2 regions of the Geodermatophilus sp. SYSU D00758 genome follow, and region 2 is predicted to be linked to the other one. Evidence: riboswitches for the same ligand, from Rfam matches in the RefSeq annotation. Region 2 holds a riboswitch; the other holds the start of a gene.
The links. Region 2 has a riboswitch for S-adenosylmethionine ahead of thrC (threonine synthase). Riboswitches for the same ligand answer to the same signal wherever they lie in the genome.

Region 1 (3,196 bases), on a different contig from region 2:
CGCCTCGACCCGGTCGGGCCGGGCGACCGCCCACTCCAGCGCCCGCATGCCCCCCATCGACCCGCCCAGCACCGCGGCCCACCGCTCGATGCCGAGCGCGTCGGCCAGGGCGGCCTCCACGGCCACCTGGTCGGCCACGGTGACCACCGGGAACCGGGAGCCCCACGGTGCGCCGTCCGGGGCCGTGGAGGAGGGACCCGTCGTCCCCTGGCAGCCGCCCAGCACGTTGGCGCAGACGACGAAGAGCCGGTCGGTGTCCAGCGCCGCCCCGGGGCCCACCAGGCCGGCCCACCAGCCCGGCGTCGGGTGGCCGGGACCGGCCGGCCCGGTGAGGTGGCTGTCCCCGGTCAGCGCGTGCTCGACGAGGACGGCGTTGCCGCCGCCGGGGGCGAGGGTGCCCCACGTCTCGTACGCCACCCGGACCGACGGGAGGGTCCCGCCGCGCTCCAGGCGGAGCGGTCCCTCCAGGTCCAGGAACCGCCGGTCGCCGGGCGGGTCGCCCTCGCGCCAGCCGCCCGGGCGCGGCGGGGCCCAGGCCGCGACCCGGGCCCCGCCCACCTCAGGCGCCCTTCGCCGCGCGGAAGCCGGCCTCCAGGTCGGCGATGATGTCGTCGATCCCCTCCAGCCCCACGGCCAGCCGCACCAGCCCCGGGGTCACGCCGGTGGTCAGCTGCTCCTCGGGGGTGAGCTGGGAGTGCGTGGTCGACGCCGGGTGGATCACCAGGCTGCGCACGTCGCCGATGTTGGCCACGTGGCTGTGCAGCTCCAGCGCCTCGACGAACCGCTTGCCGGCCTCGACGCCGCCGTGCAGCTCGAAGGTGAGCACGGCGCCGGCCCCCCGCGGGGCGTACTTCTGCTGCGCCGCGTGCCAGGGGGACGACGGCAGGCCCGGGTAGTTCACCCGGTCCACCGAGTCGTGGCCCTCGAGGAACTCCGCGACCCGCTGGGCGTTGGCCACGTGCCGCTCCATGCGCAGCGACAGCGTCTCGATGCCCTGGACGACGAGGAAGGCGTTGAACGGGGAGATGGCCGGGCCGAGGTCGCGCAGCAGCTGGACACGGGCCTTGAGCGCGAAGGCCGGCGCGCCCAGGTCGGCGTACACGACACCGTGGTAGGTGGGGTCGGGCTCGGTGAACTGGGGGAACTTCCCGCCGGTCCAGGAGAAGTTGCCCGAGTCGACGATGATCCCGGCGATCGCGGTGCCGTGCCCGCCCAGGTACTTGGTCGCCGAGTGCACCACGACGTCCGCGCCGAACTCGATCGGGCGGACCAGGTAGGGCGTGGCGATGGTGTTGTCGACGATGAGCGGGACGCCGTTGCGGTGGGCCACCTCCGACACCGCGCTGATGTCGAGCACGTCGCCCTTCGGGTTGCCGATCGACTCGGCGAAGAACGCCTTGGTGTTCTCCCGGACGAGCGACTGCCAGTTCTCCGGGTCGTCGGGGTCCTCGACGAAGGAGACGGTGATCCCCAGCTTGGGCAGCGAGTGGTGCAGCAGGTTGTAGGTGCCGCCGTAGAGCGAGGCGGAGGCGACGACGTGGCCGCCGGCCTCGGCGACGTTGAGGATCGCCAGGGTCTCCGCGGCCTGGCCGCTGGCGACCGCGAGCGCGGCGACGCCGCCCTCGAGCGACGCGACGCGCTGCTCGAGCGCGTCCTGCGTCGGGTTCATGATCCGCGTGTAGATGTTGCCCATCTCGGCCAGCGCGAACAGGTCGGCGGCGTGCTGGGCGTCGCGGAACTGGTAGGCGGTGGTGGCGTAGATCGGCAGCGCGCGGGCGCCGGTGGCCGGGTCGGGGCTGGTGCCGGCGTGGATCTGCCGGGTCTCGAAGCTCCAGCTCTTCGGGTCGGTCATGCGCCGGGTCTCCTCTCGGTCGGGAGACCCCGCGGCGCACGGAGGACTCCGTCCTTGCCGGGCGGCGGGCGCCGACCGGCCGGCTCTTCCCCTGGAGCACCTCGGACGGAGTCGAGGTTGCCGGGCAGCCAGCCAGGTGCTTGACGCTGCCTCTCGTGAGCCAGGCGCGATCATAGGAGGCCGGGGATCCGCCCGTCACACCGGTCACGGGCGCCCGCCCCGGTCAGCCGCCGGTCGTCGGCTCCGCCGGTGCCTCCGTCGTCCCCGGGCCGGTGGGCTCGGCCGGGGTCGTGGTCGACGGCTCCTCGTCGTCGGGGGAGCCGGGGGCCGGGGTGGTCGGGGTCCTGGTCGTCGGCCCGGTGGTGGGCCCGGTGGTGGGCCCGGTGGTGGGCTCGGTGCTGGGCTCGGTGGTGGACGGGTCCGTGGTGTCGGTCGGCTCGGCGGTCTCCTCGGGCGGGGTCGTCGCCGTCGCGGGGGCCTCGGAGGTCACCGGCGCCGGCTCCCCCGCGGGCGTGGCCGCCCCGGAGGGGGAGACCTCCGGCCGCACGTACAGGTAGAGGACGCCGAGGGAGACGAACAGCAGCGCCAGCACCACCGTGGAGGTGCGGGCACGGCCCAGGTGGTGCGGGATCATCCCGCGCAGGCCGGAGCGGCGCGGGGCGCCGTCGGGCGGCGAGGTCCGCACGCTGGGGGCGCCGCGGAGCTTGTCGTCGGGGGTCATCGGGCTCCCTCCGTGCGGGTACCGGCCGGCTGCGGCACGGGGCCGCCGTCCTGCTCGGACAGCGGCGCGGTCGGCGGGGTCGGCAGGTTGAGGCCCTCGCGGCGGAAGGCGTGGACGATGCGGGCGCGCAGGTCGCGGCCCACCTCGAACTGCTTGCCGGGCAGGGTGCGGGCCACCACCCGGACGTTGACCTGCTCGAGGTCGAGGGTCTCCACGCCCATGACGCTGGGCTGGTCGAGCAGCAGGGGGCGCATCCGCTCGTCGCGGAAGGCCTCGGCGCCCACCTGGCGGAGGATCTCGTTGACGCGGGTGACGTCCATCGCCGTCGGCACCGGGACGTCGACGACCGCGCGCGCCCAGTCGCGGGACAGGTTGACCACCTTGACGATCTGCCCGTTGGGCAGCGTCACCACCTCGCCGTCCGCCGAGCGCAGCCGGGTGATCCGCAGCGTGACGTCCTCGATCGTGCCCTCGGCCGGGTCACCGCCCCCCACCACCTGGATGGAGACGACGTCACCGAACCCGTACTGCCGCTCGGTGATGATGAAGAACCCGGCCAGCACGTCCCCGACGATCCGCTGGGCGCCGAAGCCGAGGCCCACGCCCAACACCGTGGCCGGCGC
Region 2 (3,196 bases):
CGGCGTCGAGGTCGAGGCGTTCACGCCGCGGCGGCGGCTCGAGGACGCGTTCCTCGCGCTGGTGGGGGAGGAGGCCTGATGGCGACGACCGAGCGAGGCGCGGTCCAGGCGACCGGTGCGGTCGCCGGGTACCGGCCCGGGCGCACGCTGCGGCTGTCGGTGGAGCTGCGCCGCCAGTTCAAGCGCCGGCGCACCCTCGGCGTCCTGGCGCTGATGGTGGCCCTGCCGCTGATCCTCATCGGCGCCCTGCAGCTGGGCGGCAGCGAGGAGGCGGCGGAGAACAGCCGGATCAACCTGGTCGACGTCGCCACGGCCAGCGGCCTGAACTTCACGCTGTTCGTGCTGTTCGCCACGACGTCGTTCTTCCTCGTCGTGGTGTACGCGCTGTTCTTCGGCGACACGGTGGCCGTCGAGGCGCAGTGGGGCTCGCTGCGGTACGCGCTGGCCACGCCCGTCCCGAGGGCCCGCCTGCTGCGGCAGAAGTGGTACGCCGCGCTGGTGCTCTCGGTGGGGGCGCTGGTCACCCTCGTCGCCGTGGCGCTGGTGGCCGGCGGCATCGCCTTCGGCTTCGGCGACCTGCGGACACCGGTCGGGCTCACCCTCGACCAGGGCGAGGCGCTGCTCCGGCTGACCGGGATGGTCGGCTACCTCGCCGTCCACCTGCTCGTCGTCGGCACCCTGGCCTTCTGGCTCTCCACGATCACCGACGCACCGCTGGCGGCGGTCGGCGGCGCGGTGTTCACGATGTTCGTGTTCGCCATCCTCGACCAGGTGGAGCAGCTGGGGTCGATCCGTGACTGGTTCCCCACCGCGGAGGAGTTCGCCTGGACCGACCTCCTGCAGACCCCCGTCGACTCCGGCGACCTCTTCCGCGGGGTCGTCCAGTCGCTGGTGTACGCGGCGGTCTTCACCGCGCTGGGGTTCCGCCACTTCGCCCGCCGCGACGTCACGTCGTAGCAGGAGCGGAGTGCCACGGCGCGGGAAACGCGCCCGTGGCACTCCGCTCACAGGCTGGCGCGGACGGCCTGGGCCCAGCCCTCGCCCATCGGCGCACCGGTCACGGTCGCGTTGGGGACGGCGGCGATCCGGTCGGCCATCCCGTCGACGACCGCCCCGTTCGCGGTGATGAACAGCCGGCCGACCGCGGGTGCCATCTCCAGGTCGCTGACGCTGTCGCCGATCGCCACCGCGTCCTCCGGGCCCAGCCCCCGCCGCGCGAGGTCCCACGCGATCGCGGAGCCCTTGGAGATGCCGCGCGGCATGAGGTGGTAGACCCGCGGCGGGGCCGGGTCCGGCGCCAGCGTCATGCGGGTCGTCGCCGGGATCGCCCCGTTGTCCTTGAGGGTCAGCCAGCCCAGCCCGCGGGCGGCCAGGTCGGCGTCCACGGCCAGCGGGTCCACCCGGCCGCGCAGCAGCGCGTCGGTCGTGTGCGTGGCGTGCCACGGCGCGTGCCACTCCAGCCGGCCGGGGTGCGCGGCCACCAGGTCCTCGACGACGCCGAGCTCGGCCATCACCTCCATCGGCGTACGGCCGGCGTGCGCGGCGGGCAGCTCCCCGGTCATCCGGTGCACCCCGCGCCCGGCGTCCCAGCTGACCACCGAGCCCAGCTCGGCGATGGCGCCGTCCGCCGCGAAGATGCGCCCGGCCTCGACCACCTGCTCGAACGTCCGCCCGCTGACCAGCACCAGGGCCACGCCGGCCCGGTGCAGGTCGAGCAGCGCCGCCGCGGGGTCGGCGGTCAGGTCCCGGCCGGCGGTGTGCCAGAACGACCCCCGCGGGCCGACCATCGTGCCGTCGAGGTCGGTGTAGACGATGCGCGCGCTCACCCGCCCATCCTGGCCGGATCCGCGGGGGCGCCGGCCGCCCGGGTAGACTCCCACCGTTCCACTCATCCAGAGGGGCAGAGGGACACGGCCCGACGAAGCCCCGGCAACCGCCGCACTGCGGAAGGTGCCAATTCCGTCCCGCCCGGCTCGACGGCCCGGCGCGGGGAAGATGAGGAGGTAGTCGTCGCATGACCCTGACCGCTCCCAGCTCCACCAGGACGGACGCAGCTCTCCAGGCGGACTCCAGCGCGGGTGGCCCCGTCCCCCCGTGCCCGGCCCGCGGGCTGGTCTGCCGCAACTGCGGCGCGACCTTCGGCCTGATCGCCGAGCACGCCTGCGCCGAGTGCTTCGGCCCGCTCGAGGTCGACTACGACCCCGACCTGCTCAAGGCCGTCACGCGGGAGCAGATCGAGGCCGGCCCGCAGAACATCTGGCGCTACGCGGCCCTCCTGCCGGTCGGGCAGGACCCCGCCGACCGCGTCTCCCTCGACCCGGGCATGACGCCGCTGGTGCGCGCGGACCGGCTGGCCGCCGAGCTCGGCCTCACCGGCGGGCTGTGGGTCAAGGACGACTCGGCCAACCCCACCCACTCGTTCAAGGACCGCGTGGTCTCCCTGGCCGCCACCGCTGCCCGCCGCCTGGGGTACACCAAGATCGCCGCGGCCTCGACGGGGAACCTCGCCAACTCCGTGGCCGCGCACGCCGCCCGGGTCGGGCTGCCCTCCTACGTCTTCATCCCCGCCGACCTGGAGCCGGGCAAGGTCGTCCAGTCGGCCGTCTACGGGCAGACGCTGGTCGCCGTCGAGGGCTCCTACGACGACGTCAACCGGCTGACCAGCGAGCTCGCCGAGACCGACGAGTTCGAGGACACCGCGTTCGTCAACCAGAACGTCCGGCCCTACTACGCCGAGGGCTCCAAGACGATGGGCTACGAGATCGCCGAGCAGCTCGGCTGGCGGATCCCGGCCCAGGTCGTCATCCCCATGGCCTCGGGTTCACTGCTGACCAAGGTGGACAAGGCGTTCCGCGAGCTGGCCGCGGCCGGCATCGTCGAGGGCACCGAGTGGCGGGTGTTCGGCGCCCAGTCGGCCGGCTGCGACCCGATCGCGACGGCCTTCGACAACGGGTGGGACGTCGTCAAGCCGGTGAAGCCGACCGGCATCGCGAAGTCGCTCAACATCGGCAACCCCGCCGACGGGCCGTACGCGCTCGACGCCATCCGCCGCACCGGCGGCTCGGTCGGCCGGGTGGGCGACGCCGAGATCGTCCAGGGCATCCGCGACCTCGCGCGCACCACCGGCGTCTTCGCCGAGACCGCCGGCGGGGTGACCGTGGCGGTGCTGCGGCAGCTGGTCGAGGACGGCCGGCTG

Region 1: another riboswitch for S-adenosylmethionine. It lies ahead of ACI8AC_RS11255 (bifunctional o-acetylhomoserine/o-acetylserine sulfhydrylase); the one in region 2 lies ahead of thrC (threonine synthase).

The regions. Positions count from the first base shown of each region.
Region 1 covers NZ_JBJGYK010000012.1:141,644-144,839, reverse strand. Annotated here, with positions in the region: gene metX (homoserine O-acetyltransferase MetX) at 1-558, opposite strand, end outside; gene ACI8AC_RS11255 (bifunctional o-acetylhomoserine/o-acetylserine sulfhydrylase) at 560-1,852, opposite strand; SAM riboswitch class IV at 1,898-2,013, opposite strand; gene ACI8AC_RS11250 (hypothetical protein) at 2,076-2,573, opposite strand; gene ACI8AC_RS11245 (mechanosensitive ion channel family protein) at 2,570-3,196, opposite strand, start outside.
Region 2 covers NZ_JBJGYK010000013.1:105,660-108,855, forward strand. Annotated here, with positions in the region: gene ACI8AC_RS11755 (alpha/beta fold hydrolase) at 1-79, shown strand, start outside; gene ACI8AC_RS11760 (ABC transporter permease) at 79-957, shown strand; gene ACI8AC_RS11765 (HAD family hydrolase) at 1,005-1,826, opposite strand; SAM riboswitch class I at 1,886-2,002, shown strand; gene thrC (threonine synthase) at 2,015-3,196, shown strand, end outside.